Regions from separate parts of the Pseudomonas sp. FA117 genome, predicted to be linked through region 1. Evidence: predicted binding sites of a transcription regulator. Region 1 holds the regulator's gene; the other holds the start of a gene.
The links. The regulator FliA, encoded in region 1, starts transcription of late flagellar genes. The targets are predictions, from matches to a motif close to CTAAAGTTTNNNNNNNNNNNGCCGNTAA.
Positions count from the first base shown of each region.

Region 2: the regulator FliA is predicted to act here: its motif matches at 2,633-2,660, upstream of AC1TXO_RS23245 (methyl-accepting chemotaxis protein).

Region 1 covers NZ_CM170675.1:4,041,864-4,049,480, forward strand. Annotated here, with positions in the region: gene AC1TXO_RS18695 (chemotaxis protein CheA) at 1-521, opposite strand, end outside; gene AC1TXO_RS18700 (protein phosphatase CheZ) at 534-1,322, opposite strand; gene AC1TXO_RS18705 (chemotaxis response regulator CheY) at 1,341-1,715, opposite strand; gene fliA (RNA polymerase sigma factor FliA) at 1,820-2,560, opposite strand; gene fleN (flagellar synthesis regulator FleN) at 2,557-3,390, opposite strand; gene flhF (flagellar biosynthesis GTPase FlhF) at 3,466-4,776, opposite strand; gene flhA (flagellar biosynthesis protein FlhA) at 4,788-6,917, opposite strand; gene flhB (flagellar biosynthesis protein FlhB) at 7,066-7,617, opposite strand, start outside.
Region 2 covers NZ_CM170675.1:5,039,669-5,047,285, reverse strand. Annotated here, with positions in the region: gene AC1TXO_RS23250 (methyl-accepting chemotaxis protein) at 1-450, opposite strand, end outside; gene AC1TXO_RS23245 (methyl-accepting chemotaxis protein) at 629-2,548, opposite strand; gene ypfJ (KPN_02809 family neutral zinc metallopeptidase) at 2,737-3,621, opposite strand; gene pcaH (protocatechuate 3,4-dioxygenase subunit beta) at 3,886-4,605, shown strand; gene pcaG (protocatechuate 3,4-dioxygenase subunit alpha) at 4,616-5,221, shown strand; gene AC1TXO_RS23225 (cupin domain-containing protein) at 5,253-5,690, opposite strand; gene AC1TXO_RS23220 (LysR family transcriptional regulator) at 5,795-6,700, opposite strand; gene trmA (tRNA (uridine(54)-C5)-methyltransferase TrmA) at 6,759-7,617, opposite strand, start outside.

The sequences.
Region 1 (7,617 bases):
TCGGCCTGGGCCTTGACCGCGTCGAGGGAGTCGAGCAGTTGTTCGAACTCGGTGTCGGTGATGTCCGGCTCGGCAGCGGGCGCTTCGACGGCGACGGGCGCTGCGGCAACCGGTGCCATGGCGTCGGCGCTGGCAGGCTCGGCCAGGCGCGACAGCGCGGCCAGCAGTTCAGGCGTGGCCGGGGTGATGTCGCTGCGCTCGCGGACCTGGCCGAACATGCTGTTCACCGTGTCCAGCGCTTCGAGCACCACATCCATCAGTTCGGCATCGACCCGGCGCTCTCCCTTGCGCAGGATGTCGAAGACGTTCTCGGCAATGTGGCAGCACTCCACCAGCTCATTGAGCTGAAGGAAGCCGGCGCCCCCTTTTACAGTGTGAAAACCGCGAAAGATCGCATTGAGCAAGTCCGCATCATCGGGCCGGCTTTCCAGCTCGACCAGTTGCTCGGACAGTTGCTCGAGGATTTCGCCGGCTTCTACCAGGAAATCCTGAAGGATTTCTTCATCGGCGCCGAAGCTCATTAAACGTGCTCCCTAAAAACCCAGGCTGGACAGCAGATCGTCGACATCGTCCTGACCGGACACGACGTCTTCACGCTTATCGGCATGAATCTGCGGACCTTCACCCCGAGTTGGATGTTTTTCTTCATCTTTTTCAGCGCGCAATTGATCGTGGTCATGTTCGATGCCGGCAAAGCGGTCGACTTGACTGGCCATCAGCACGAGCTTGAGCAGATTGCTTTCGACTTCGGTGACCAGCGCGGTCACCCGCTTGATCACCTGCCCGGTCAGGTCCTGATAGTCCTGAGCCAGGAGAATATCGTTGAGGTGGCCGGCGACCTTGCGGTTGCCCTCGGCACTTTGCGTCAGGAAACTGTCGACGCGCTTGACCAGCTCGCGGAACTCCGGCGCCGCCACTTCGCGGCGCATGAAGCGCTGCCAGTCGGCAGACAGGCCCTGCGCCTCTGTCGCCAGGTCGTTGAGCACCGGCGTGCTCTGCTCCACCAGGTCCATGGTGCGGTTGGCCGCGTTCTCGGTCAGCCGCACCACGTAGGACAGCCGTTCGGTGGCGTCGGTGATCTGCGACACTTCCTCGGCCTGCGGCATGCGCGGGTCGATCTGGAAGCTGACGATGGCGCTGTGCAACTCGCGGGTCAGCTTGCCGACTTCCTGGTACAGGCCGCGGTCACGGGTCTGGTTGAGCTGGTGGATCAGCTGCACCGCCTCGCCGAACTGGCCGCGCTCAAGGCTCTGCACCAGCTGTTCGGCGTGCTTCTTCAGGGTCGACTCGAACTCCCCCAGAGAATCGTTTCTTGATTCCATAGCGCCCCCAGACATGCTTCAGCCGTTGACGCGTTCGAAGATCTTCTCGATCTTTTCTTTGAGCACCTGCGCGGTGAATGGCTTGACCACGTAGCCGTTGACGCCGGCCTGGGCCGCTTCGATGATCTGGTCGCGCTTGGCCTCGGCAGTCACCATCAGCACCGGCATGCCTTTGAGGCGATCATGGGCACGTACCTTGCGCAGCAGGTCGATGCCGGACATGCCCGGCATGTTCCAGTCGGTCACCAGGAAGTCGTAGTGGCCGCTTTCGAGCATCGGCAGCGCGGTGGTGCCGTCGTCGGCTTCGTCGGTGTTGGTGAAGCCCAGATCACGCAACAGGTTCTTGATGATCCGCCGCATCGTCGAGAAGTCGTCAACGATGAGGATTTTCATATCTTTGTTCAATTAGACCTCCAAGCAGTCTTAAACGCGCTCGTCTCACAAGCGCGCGCTCAATCAATTCGGCATCACTTACAACGACTGCATCGAACCCGGGTTCAACGTGCCCGCCATTCGCCCAGGCGGCTGCGCAGACGCGCCGCGCACTGGCTGTGCAACTGGCTGACACGCGATTCGCTGACCCCCAGCACTTCCCCGATTTCCTTGAGGTTCAACTCTTCGTCGTAGTACAGCGCCAGGACCAGGCGCTCGCGCTCCGGCAGGTTGGCGATCGCATCGGTCAGCGCAGCCTGGAAGCGTTCGTCTTCCAGATCACGCGACGGCTCGACCTGGCCACTGGCACCGTCCTCGTGCAACCCTTCGTGCTCGCCGTCCTGCAGCAGGTCGTCGAAACTGAACAGGCGGCTGCCCAAGGTATCGTTCAGGATCCCGTAATAATCATCGAGACCCAATTGGAGTTCGGCAGCAACCTCGTGATCTTTAGCGTCACGACCGGTTCTTGCTTCGACGGCGCGAATTGCGTCACTGACCATGCGCGTGTTGCGGTGCACCGAACGGGGTGCCCAATCGCCCTTGCGCACCTCGTCGAGCATGGCGCCACGGATGCGGATGCCGGCGTAGGTTTCGAAACTGGCGCCTTTGCTGGCATCGTACTTGTTGGCCACTTCCAGCAGGCCGATCATGCCCGCCTGGATCAGGTCCTCGACCTGCACGTTGGCCGGCAGGCGCGCCAGCAAGTGGTAGGCGATGCGCTTGACCAGCGGTGCATAGCGCTCGACCAGCTCGTACTGGGCGTCCTTGGACGCCTTGCTGTACATCTTGAACCCGCTCGCATTCATAGCACCGGCCCCGCACTGGTGGGATGAACCAGGCGCTCGACGAAGAACTCCAGGTGCCCGCGCGGGTTGGCCGGCAGCGGCCAGCTGTCGACCTTCTGCGCGATGGCCTTGAAGGCCAGGGCGCACTTGGAGCGCGGGAACGCTTCGTAGACAGCGCGCTGCTTCTGCACCGCCTTGCGCACGCATTCGTCATACGGCACGGCGCCGACATACTGCAGCGCGACGTCGAGGAAGCGGTCGGTGACCTTGGTCAGCTTGGCGAACAGGTTGCGCCCTTCCTGCGGGCTTTGCGCCATGTTGGCCAGGACGCGGAAACGGTTCATGCCGTAGTCGCGGTTGAGCAGCTTGATCAGGGCGTAGGCATCGGTGATCGAGGTGGGTTCGTCGCACACCACCAGCAGCACTTCCTGCGCGGCGCGAACGAAACTGACCACCGAGTCACCGATGCCCGCAGCGGTGTCGATCACCAGCACATCGAGGTTGTCGCCGATCTCGCTGAAGGCCTGGATCAGCCCGGCGTGCTGGGCCGGCGCCAGGTGCACCATGCTCTGCGTGCCCGAGGCGGCCGGCACGATGCGCACACCGCCAGGGCCCTGCAGCAGCACATCGCGCAGCTCGCAACGGCCTTCGATGACGTCGGCCAGGGTGCGCTTGGGGGTCAGGCCCAGCAGGACGTCGACGTTGGCCAGACCCAGGTCGGCGTCCAGCAGCATGACCCGGCGGCCGAGTTCGGCCAGCGCCAGGGACAGATTCACTGAAACGTTGGTCTTGCCGACGCCACCTTTGCCACCGGTGACGGCGATCACCTGTACGGGATGCATGCTACCCATGTCTGTTCTTTACCTTGTCTCGCGTGGGACGTGCCCACTTGACGGATCGCTGCCGACCCCCTGCGCCGTTCATCTTCAACCCGCGCGCTTATCGGGATTGTGGTAGAGATCAGCGAACATGTCGGCCATGGCCTCTTCGCTGGGCTCCTCCTGCAACTGCACGCTGACCGCGCGGCTCACCAACTGGTGCTTGCGCGGCAACTGCAGGTCGTCAGGAATGCGCGGACCATCGGTGAGATAGGCCACGGGCAGTTCGTGACTGATGGCCAGGCTCAGCACTTCGCCGAGGCTGCCCGTTTCATCGAGCTTGGTCAGGATGCAACCGGCCAGGCCGCAGCGCTTGTAGCTGTGGTAGGCGGCGGTCAGCACCTGCTTCTGGCTGGTGGTGGCCAGTACCAGGTAGTTCTTGGCGGCGATGCCGCGGCTGGCGAGCGACTCCAGCTGCATGCGCAGTGCCGGATCGCTGGCCTGCAGGCCGGCGGTATCGATCAGCACCACGCGCTTGCGCAGCAGCGGCTCCAGGGCCTGGGCCAGCGACTGGCCGGGGTCGACGTAGGTCACCGGTACGTTGAGGATGCGCCCCAGGGTCTTGAGCTGCTCCTGGGCACCGATGCGGTAGCTGTCCATGCTCACCAGCGCCAGGTGCTGCGAGCCGTACTTGAGCACGTAGCGCGCGGCGAGCTTGGCCAGGGTGGTGGTCTTGCCCATGCCGGCCGGGCCGACCATGGCGATGACACCGCCCTCCTCGATCGGCTCGACCTCGGGCACCTCGATCAGGCGCGCCAGGTGGGCCAGGACCATGCGCCAGGCCTGGCGCGGGTCTTCGATCTCACCAGCCAGGTCGAGCAGTTCGCGGGCGATCGGGCCGGACAGGCCCAGGCGCTGCAGGCGGCGCCAGAGGTTGGCCTGCTGCGGCTTGTTGCCCTGCAACTGGCCCCAGGCAAGCGACCCCAGCTGCACTTCGAGCAGCTCGCGCAGGCCGGAGAGCTCCGAGCGCATGGCATCGAACACGCGCTTGTCCACCGATGGCGCGGCAGGGGCCGGCGCGGGCGCCGGCACATCCACGTGCGGCTCGACCAACGGCTCGGAGGCGGTCAGCGACAGGCCGGCAAACAGTTGCCGGTTGCCGACATCGACCTCACCGCGCCCGTCCAGTTCGGCCTGGGCAGTGGCGATGCGCGAGTGGGTCTTGCGCAGCTCGTCCTCGAGCTCGACGTTGGGCACGCGCGGGGCCAGGGCGGACAGCTTGTAGTCCAGCGCGGCCGTCAGCTCGACACCCCCGGCGATGCGCCGGTTGCCGATGATCGCGGCATCGGCGCCAAGCTCATCACGGACCAGCTTCATGGCCTGACGCATATCGGCGGCGAAAAAACGCTTAACTTGCATAACCCACTACCTCAGCCATTAGGGCCCACGGTGGCAACGATGGTGACTTGCTTGTTGTCCGGTATTTCCTGGTACGCCAGCACGTGCAGGTTGGGCACGGCCAGACGACCGAATCTCGACAGCATGGCACGGATCGGGCCGGCGACCAGGAGAATGGCCGGCTGGCCCTGCATCTCCTGGCGCTGCGCCGCCTCGATCAGCGAACGCTGCAGCTTCTCGGCCATGCTCGGCTCCAGAAGAACACCGTCTTCCTGACCTTGCCCGGCCCTTTGCAGACTATTGAGCAAGATCTGTTCCAACCTTGGCTCGAGGGTGATCACAGGCAGCTCGGACTCAACGCCGACAATGCTTTGCACGATGGCACGGGACAAACCGACCCGCACCGACGCCACCAACGCGGCGGTATCTTGACTCTTGGCGGCATTGTTGGCGATGGCCTCGGCAATGCTGCGGATATCACGCACCGGCACCTGCTCGGCGAGCAAGGCCTGCAGGACCTTGAGCAGCCCTGACAAGGAAATGACACCCGGCACCAGTTCCTCGGCAAGTTTGGGCGAGGCCTTGGACAACACCTGCAGCAACTGCTGCACTTCCTCGTGACCGATCAGTTCGTGGCAGTGCTTCTGCAGGATCTGGTTGAGGTGGGTGGCGACCACGGTGCTGGCATCGACCACCGTATAGCCCAGCGACTGCGCCTGGGCGCGCTGGGCGACATCGATCCACACCGCTTCCAGGCCGAAGGCCGGGTCGCGCGCGGCGATGCCGTTGAGGGTGCCGAACACCTGGCCCGGGTTGATCGCCAGCTCGCGGTCCGGGTAGATCTCGGCCTCTGCCAGGATCACGCCCATCAGCGTCAGGCGATAGGCACTGGGCTGCAGGTCGAGGTTGTCGCGGATATGCACGGTGGGCATGAGGAAGCCCAGGTCCTGCGAGAGCTTCTTGCGCACGCCCTTGATCCGCGCCAGCAGCTGGCCGCCCTGGTTGCGGTCGACCAGCGGGATCAGGCGGTAGCCGACCTCCAGGCCGATCATGTCGATCGGCGTGACATCGTCCCAGCCCAGCTCCTTGGTTTCCATGGCCCGCTGCGGCGATGGCAGCAGGTCCTGCTGACGCTGTGCCTCCTGCACGGCCACGAGCTTGGCCTTCTGCTGCTTCTTCCACACCAGATAGGCGCCGCCACCGGCCATCAGGCCGAGACTGAGGAAGGCGATGTGGGGCATGCCGGGCACCAGGCCCATCACCACCATCAAGGCGCCGGAAACGGCCAGTGCCTTGGGCGAATCGAACATCTGCCGGTTGATCAGCTTGCCCATGTCCTCGGAGCCCGAGGCGCGGGTGACCATGATCGCGGCCGCGGTCGATAGCAACAGCGAGGGCAATTGCGCCACCAAACCGTCACCGATGGTCAACAAGGCGTACACCTTGCCTGCGTCGCTGAAGGTCATGCCGTGCTGCAGCATGCCGATGAGCATGCCGCCGATGAGGTTGATGAACAGGATCAGCAGGCCGGCGATGGCGTCACCGCGCACGAACTTGCTGGCGCCGTCCATCGAACCGTAGAACTCGGCCTCCTGGGCCACTTCGGCACGCCGCGCCTTGGCCTGGGCCTGGTCGATCAGGCCGGCGTTGAGGTCGGCGTCGATGGCCATCTGCTTGCCGGGCATGGCATCGAGGGTGAAGCGCGCGCTCACCTCGGAAATACGCCCGGCACCCTTGGTCACCACGACGAAGTTGATGATCATGAGGATGGCGAACACCACCGCACCGACCACGTAGTTGCCGCCGATCACCACCTCACCGAAGGCCTGGATCACCTTGCCCGCCGCGCCATGGCCTTCCTGGCCGTGGAGCATGACCACCCGCGTCGAGGCGACGTTCAGCGCCAGGCGCAGCAGCGTCGCCACCAGCAGGATGGTCGGGAAAGCGGCGAAATCCAGGGGCCGCAGGGCATACACGCAGACCAGCAGGACCACGATCGACAGGGCGATGTTGAAGGTGAAGAACACGTCGAGCAGGAACGGCGGGATGGGCAACATCATCATTGCCAGCATCACCAGCAGCAACAGCGGCACACCCAGGTTCCCCCGACCGAGACCGGCCAGGTTGTTGCGGGCGTTGCTGATTAACTGAGCGCGATCCACCGGGTATCCTCTTCAAGCAAAACTTTGACGCCTGAGCAGCGCCTGGGCGTGGCTTTGCAAGAAGCTTTCCAACTTTGCCAGGGTGGAGACCGGGAAGACTTGTGGGAGCGGGTTTACCCGCGAAAGGGCCGGCCACCCTCCTCAAAGATCAACTGTCGCGCTGCAAGTCCGGCGGAATCGGCAGATCCTTCTTCAGCGGCTCCGGCGGCTTACCCTTGCCCGAACGGTACTGACGGATCTGGAACACGTACGCCAGCACCTGCGCTACCGCCAGGTACAGCCCGGCCGGGATCTCGTGCTCGAGCTCGGTGGAGTAGTAGATCGCCCGCGCCAGTGCCGGCGACTCGAGGATCTGCACCTTGTGCTCCTGGCCGATCTCACGGATCTTCAGCGCCAGGAAATCCGTGCCCTTGGCCAGCAGCAACGGCGCTGCGCCGCCCTTCTCCGGATCGTACTTGAGCGCCACGGCGTAGTGCGTCGGGTTGGTGATGATCACATCGGCCTCGGGCACCGCCGCCATCATCCGGCGCTGGGATGCCTCGCGCTGCAGCTGGCGGATGCGCTGTTTGACCTCCGGCTTGCCCTCGGTATCCTTGTATTCGTCGCGCACTTCCTGCTTGGTCATCTTCAGCTTCTTGTGCGTCTGCCAGAGCTGGAACGGCACGTCGACGATGGCGATCAGCAACAGCCCGGCCGCCAT
Region 2 (7,617 bases), 1.0 Mb from region 1:
CGCGCTGGCGATTGCCGCCCGCGCATCGCGCACCGGCTGCTGGGCATCGGGCTGGGTGGCGAGGGTGCGGTAGCCCTGGCGCATCTTGTCCAGCGAAGCGCGGTACTGATCGATGTAGGTGGCTTGCTCGCGCAGCAGTTGCAGGCTCTGCGGGTGCTCGAAACTGGCCAGCAGTTCCTGTTTGTACTGGTTGAAGGTGTCGAGCCGCGCCAGCACGGTGGTCGCGGCGCTTTCGTCGCCGTCGGCGAGCATGTATTGCAGGCGCGCCACGCGCAGGTTGTTCAGGTGGGTGTTGAACTGGGTGATCTGGGCCATCGAGTTGCTGCGGGCAACGAGGTTTTCGAGGCTGTTCCAGCCGGTCAGGGCCAGGGCGGTGGTGAGTAGAAGGACCAGGCCGAAGCCCAGCATCAGTTTGAGTTTGACGCTGATATTGGCAAACCAGTTGCTCATGGAGGTTCCCCGGGAAAGCGCCTGCTCGCGGAATTCGCGTCATTCGGCAGCTGTTTTTGTGATGGGCCCTCCATTGCCGCAGAAGAGATATCGGCAATGTCTGCGGGAGCTGAAACGCCGTTCAGCAGATTTCCGGGGAGAGGATCGGGGCCGCGACGCGGCCCCGGAAGGGTCGTGGTCAGACGCGGAAATGGCTGACCAGGGTTTGCAGTTGTCCACCCAGGCGGGCCAGTTCGACGCTGGAGGCTGCAGTTTCGTCGCTCGCCGCCGCGGTCTGCTCGGACACGTCCCGCACGTTGAGGATGCTGCGGCTGATCTCTTCGGCCACGGCGCTCTGCTGCTCGGCCGCAGCGGCGATCTGCTGGTTCATCGACTGGATGCCGGACACAGTACTGGTGATGTTCTCCAGCGAGACGCCGGCCTTGCGCGCCAGCTCCACGCTGCTGTCGGTCAGGGTGCGGCTGCCGAGCATGGCGCTGGCCACCTGCTGGGTGCCGTTCTGCAGGCTGGCGACCAGTTCCTCGATCTCTTCGGTGGATTTCTGCGTGCGCTGGGCCAGGCCGCGCACCTCGTCGGCGACCACCGCGAAACCGCGCCCGGCCTCACCGGCACGCGCCGCTTCGATGGCCGCGTTGAGCGCCAGCAGGTTGGTCTGTTCGGCCACCGACTTGATCACGTCCATGACGCTGCCGATCTTCTGGCTTTCCTGTTGCAGCAGGTTCATCGCTTCGGTCGAACGGTGCACCTCGGCGGCCAGGCGCTCGATCTGGCTGATCGCCTCGCCCACCACCTTGTCGCCGGCGCGCGCTTCGTCGTCAGCGTTGGTGGCGGCGTGCGAGGCCTGCTCGGCGTTGCGCGCGACCTCCTGCACGGTGGCGGCCATCTCGTGCATGGCGGTGGCCACCTGGTCGGTTTCGACTTTCTGGCTGTTGGCCCCGGCGCTGGTCTGCTCGGTCACCGCCGACAGTTCTTCGGCGGCGCTGGCGATCTGGGTGACACCATCGCGGATGCCGCTGATCAGGTCGCGCAGGGTCGTGCCCATGCGCGCGATGCCTTGCTGCAGCACGCCCAGTTCGTCGCGACGGGTCACCTGCAGGTTCTGCGTCAGGTCGCCGCTGGCGATGCGCTCCACCACCTGCAGGGTCTCGCGCAGCGGGCGGGTGATCTGGCGGGTGATGATCAGGGCGGCCAGCACACCGAAGACCAGCGCCAGCAGGGTGGCGCCGATCTGCAGGCTGCGCGCCTGGGCGCTCTCGACGTCGCGGCGTTCGAGCTGGATCTTGTACAACTCGTCGCTGAGCTTGACGATGTCGGTGCCCTGCACGGTCATTTCCTGACGGGCCACGGCAATCTGCGCGGTCGAGTCGCGCAGTTGGCGGATCGAGTCGCCATAGGCGCGCACGGCGCCTTCGAACTGCTGGATGTTGCCTGCGTCGCTGGTCAACGCGCCCTTGAGACCGTCGATCTCGCCCAGGGTCAGATCCAGCTGGCGCAGCACGGCCTGTTCGGCACTGTCGCTGGGCGCCGCAACGTAGCTGCGCACGTCCAGGCGCAGTTGGGTGAGCTGCTGGCGCGCCTTGCTGATCACCAGGTACTGCTGCAGGCGAGCGGCATCGCTTTCATCGCGGGCCAGCACATCCTTGCTGATCGTCTCGATCATCTGGATGGCCTTGGCTGCGTTCTGGTCGAGGGTCGCACGGGCGCTGAGGGTGACCTTGTAGCCCGCCCGCATCTTGTCGAGCGAGACGCGGTAATCGGCAATGATCTTGCCCAGCTCGCGCAGCAGCTTGAGGTTCTCGGGGCTCTTGAAGGTGTTTTCCAGGTGCTGCTGCTGGGCGCTGAAGGTTTCCAGCTTGGCCAGGGTGTTGGCCGCCGCGGCGTCGTCGCCGTTGGCGATCATGTATTGCAGGCGCGCCACCCGCAGGTTGGTCAGGTCGATGTTCAGCCGGGTGATGTCGCTCATCCAGTTGCTGCGGTTGATGAGGCTGCCCAGGCTGGTCCAGCTGGCCAGGGCCAGCAGGCCGGTCAATACCAGGACCAGGCCGAAGCCCAGCCCGAGCTTGAGGTTTACGCTCTTGTCGGCAAACCATCTGTTCATGCACGCTCTCCAGAAAAAGTGTCTCGCAAAATCTCACGTCGCTGGGCGTTGTTCTTGTAGGGGCCAGCTGATGGGTCCATGGGGTTATCGGCCGAATCGGCTGTCGCTGAAACGTTTTTCAGCAGAAAAATGACCCATTGGTCGTATTGCGTTCCGGAAAGGCTCTGCAACGCCCGTTTCGACGGGCGTTACAGGTTGCGTGCGCTGAAGGTGTCGCAGCGGTTCAGGTCGCCGCTGGAGAAGCCGGTCTTGAACCAGCGCACGCGCTGGGCCGAGGTGCCGTGGGTGAACGAGTCGGGCACCACGCGGCCCTGGCCCTGCTGCTGGAGGCGGTCGTCACCGATGGCATTGGCCGCGTTCAACGCCTCTTCGACATCGCCGGGCTCCAGCCAGTTGAGGCGCTTCTGCGCCTGGTACGCCCAGACGCCCGCCAGGCAGTCGGCCTGCAGTTCCTGGCGCACCAGCAAACCGTTGTCGCCTTCCAGGCGCTGGCCGCTGCGGCGTGCGGCATCGACCTTGGCCGACACCCCGAGCAGGGTCTGCACGTGATGGCCGATCTCGTGGGCGATCACGTAGGCCTGGGCGAAGTCGCCGGCGGCGGCGAAGCGGGTTTCCATCTCGCGGAAGAACGACATGTCCAGGTACACCCGCTGATCGCCGGGGCAGTAGAAGGGGCCGACCGCCGAGGAGGCGAAGCCGCAGGCCGAGTTGACCTGGCCGCTGAACAGCACCAGCTTCGGATCGCGGTACTGCTTGCCGGCCTGGGCGAACAGGGCTTTCCAGGTGTCTTCGGTGTCGCCGAGGATCGAGGCAACGAACTCGGCCTGCTCGTCGTTGGCCGGCGGCGCCTTGCCACCGGCGCCGCTGGGGGCGGTCTGTTGCTGCTCCATCTGGCCGGCGAGCTGGCCGAGGATCTGCAACGGGTCCTGGCCGGTGAGCCAGCCGATGCCGACGATCAGCAGCACGGCGCCAAGGCCCAGGCCCTTGCCGCCACCAAAGCGCATTCCGCCGCCGCCACCTTCGCCGCGGGCATCGACCACGTTGTCGCTGCGTCGGCCTTTTCGCCAGTCCATAGAAGTTCTCCGCTGTGAGGGGTAGTGCTGGGCTGTGGGAATGCACGATGGCTTTCGCAGGTAGCCCGTTCCTGTGCCAGGCACCGCAGTCCATGCAGGATAGTCCAGCGCTTGAGAGAGGGTGATGTGGCGAAAAGTTGCATAACCATATGGTTATGTGTGGGCGTGGTGTTTTCAGTATCCAGCGTGCGCGAGCTGCCGGAAACTGCAAGTCCGCCTGCCACGCACAGGCGACTCGAACAATTCCAAGAGAGGAAAACGGCCATGCCCGCCCAGGACACCAGCCGCTTCGTGATCCGTGATCGCAACTGGCATCCCAAAGCCTTCACGCCTGACTACAAGACATCCATCGCCCGCTCACCTCGCCAGGCGCTGGTGAGCATCCCGCAGTCGGTCAGCGAAAGCACCGGCCCGGACTTTTCCCACCTGCGCTTCGGTGAACACGACCATGACCTGCTGCTGAACTTCAACAACGGTGGGCTGCCGATCGGCGAACGCATCATCGTTGCCGGCCGCGTGCTCGACCAGTACGGCAAACCGGTCGCCAACACCTTGGTGGAGATGTGGCAGGCCAATGCCGGTGGTCGCTACCGGCACAAGAACGACCGCTACCTGGCCCCGCTCGATCCGAACTTCGGTGGCGTCGGCCGCTGCCTCACCGACCGTGACGGCTACTACAGCTTCCGCACCATCAAGCCTGGGCCCTATCCGTGGCGCAACGGCCCCAACGACTGGCGTCCGGCGCATATCCACTTCTCGGTCAGCGGCCCGTCGATCGCCACCAGGCTGATCACCCAACTGTACTTCGAGGGCGACCCATTGATTCCGATGTGTCCGATCGTCAAGTCGATCGCCAACCCCGAGGCGGTCCAGCGCCTGATCGCACGGCTGGACATGAACCACGCCAACCCGATGGACTGCCTGGCCTACCGCTTCGACATCGTGCTGCGCGGGCAGCGCCAGACCCACTTCGAAAACCGCTGAGGAGCCCGTCATGCCTATCGAACTGCTGCCGGAAACCCCCTCGCAGACCGCCGGCCCCTACGTGCACATCGGCCTGGCCCTGGAGGCTGCCGGCAATCCGACCCGCGCCCACGAGATCTGGAACCGCCTGGCCAGCCCACAGGCTGAGGGCGAGCACATACTGCTGATCGGCCAGGTGTACGACGGCAATGGCCATCTGGTGCGCGACTCGTTTCTCGAGGTGTGGCAGGCCGACGCCAATGGCCTGTACCAGGACGAGTTCAACCTGGAAAACGCCTTCAACAGCTTCGGCCGGACGGCTACGACCTTCGACGCCGGCGAATGGACCCTGCACACGGTGAAGCCGGGTGTGGTGAACAACGCCGCCGGGGTTCCGATGGCGCCGCACATCAACATCAGCCTGTTCGCCCGGGGGATCAACATTCACCTGCACACCCGGTTGTACTTCGACGACGAGGCCGAGGCCAACGGCAAGTGCCCGGTGCTCAACCTGATCGAGCAACCGCAGCGACGCGAGACGCTGATTGCCAAGCGCTGCGAGGTGGACGGGAAGACGGCGTATCGCTTCGATATCCGCATTCAAGGGGAAGGGGAGACGGTGTTCTTCGACTTCTGAGCAGCAGGGGCCGCAACGCGGCCCCAGCGTGTCAGCCTTTGACCGGCTTCAGGTCGAAAGCATCGGCCTGGTACTGAAACAGCAGGCAGTCGGCGGCCGCCGTACAGCCGCTTTCGTGCACCAGGTCGGCGGGCAGCTTGTAGTAGGCGCCGGCAGGATACTCGACACGCTTGCCGTCGATCACCGCATAGAATGTGCCCTCGAGCACAACGGTCGGCAGGGTCTGAGAGTGCTGGTGCAGGCCGTTGTCGACACCCTTCCTGAATTTCACGTAGGCCGAGTATGCCCCCTTGCCGAAGATGTCGCCTTCGACGTTGGCATAGCTGACTGCGCCTTGGGTATTGGGCACGTCCTGCCATTTGAGTACGGCGCTGTCGGGTACGGAGACAGCGTTGGTTTCGGTGGCTTGTGCGGTGAGGGCGAGGCTGCCGAGGGTGAGGCCGGCAATCAGGCAATGCAGGGTTTTCATGGGAGGCTCCTTCGCCAGTCGATGTGAGTGGGCGAAGGTTATCCCGTTATCTTTCGCACAAATACGTCATGAAATAGCCATGAGATGTGCGCTTATTGCACCAATCAAGCTGCCCAGCGCGCGGTCGCGTAGTAAGTCTGCACATAGTCGAGCAGTGCGCGGACCTTCGGTGCCAGGTAGCGACTGTGCGGATACACGGCGTACAGGTTGCGGCCAGGCAGCTGCCAATCGGCAAGTACCGGTAGCAGTCGCCCGTCGAGCAAGGCGTCATGCACGATGAAACGGTCGAAACTGGCAATCCCCAACCCGCCGATGGCCGCGGCGCGCAAGGCCATCGGCGAGTTGGCGCTCAGGCGTCGGGGCATCAGCACCTCCTGGATTTGGCCTTGGGTGTCGCTGAGCAGCAGGCGCTGAGGGTGGGTCAGGCGGCTGTAGCCCAGCAGCGGGTGCTGCTTCAGCATCTCCGGCGTGGTGGGTGTGCCATGGCGTTCGAGATAGCCAGGCGACGCCACCAGCAGGACCGGGCTGGGTGCGAGCAGGCGCGCGACCAGGCTTGAATCGGGCAGGTGGTCGGTGATTCGCAGGCAGATATCCACGTCTTCCTCGATCAGGTCGACGAAGCGATCGGTGCAACCGAGTTCGATCTGCAGGCGCTCGTGCCGCGCGGCGAAGTCCGGCAGCCAACGACTGAGCTCCAGTTCGCCAAAGGCGGTGGCGACGCTCAGGCGCAAGGTGCCGGTGGGCTGTTGCTGGTGTTCGGACAACTCCAGGTTCATCGCCTGCATCTGTTCGAGAATCAGCACGCAGTGGCGGTAGAACAGCAGGCCTGCCTCGGTCGGTTGCAGGCTGCGGGTGGTGCGGTTGAGCAACTGGGTACCGAGCGTGCGTTCGAGGTTCTTCACCTGGCGCGACAGCACGGTGTGGGACACGCCCGCCTGGCTGGCGGCGGCGCTGAAACTGCCGAGGTCGACGACCCGGCGGAAGGTCTGCATGGCGCTCAACTGGTCCATCGGCACATCGCTCCTTGTGTGCGTGCGGCGGGGCCGTGGCGACCCCGCGTTGCGCCGGTCAGCGCCGGACCAGCAGCACCCCGCTTTCCATGTGGTGGGTGTAGGGGAACTGGTCGAACAGCGCGCAGCGTTCGATACGGTGGGTATCGTGCAGCTGGGCGATGTTCTGCGCCAGCGTCTCGGGGTTGCAGGAGATGTACAGGATGCGTTCGAAGCGTCGGGTCAGCTCGCAGGTGTCCGGGTCCATGCCGGCGCGCGGCGGATCGACGAACACGGTGCCGAAGTCGTAGCTCTTCAGGTCGATGCCTTCCAGGCGCCGGAACGGGCGGACCTCGTTGAGCGCCTCGGTCAGTTCCTCGGCCGACAGGCGCACCAGGCGCACGTTGTCGATGCCGTTTTCGTCCAGATTGTGCAGGGCGGCGTTGACCGAGGTCTTGCTGATCTCGGTGGCCAGCACCTGGCGCGCGCGGGTGGCCAGCGGCAGGGTGAAGTTACCGTTGCCGCAGTACAGCTCCAGCAGGTCATCGTCGCGCTCGCCCATGGACTCGACGGCCCAGCCGAGCATCTTCTGGTTCACCGCACCATTGGGCTGGGTGAACGCCCCTTCCGGCTGGCGATAGCTGAAGGTGCGCCCGGCGATGTCGAGTTTCTCCACCGCATAGTCACGCCCGATCACCACGCGCTTGCCCTTGGAGCGGCCGATCACGCTGACGCCCAACTCGGTGGCCAGTTGCTGCGCGGCGGCTTCCCAGGCCTCGTCCAGCGGGCGGTGGTAGCACAGGGTGATCATCGCGTCGCCCGCCAGGGTGGTGAGGAACTCGACCTGGAACAGACGGTTGCTCAGGTCCTCGTTGCCCTGCCAGGCCGCCTTCAGGCGTGGCATCAGTTCATTGATGCGCTGGCTGGCGATAGGGAAG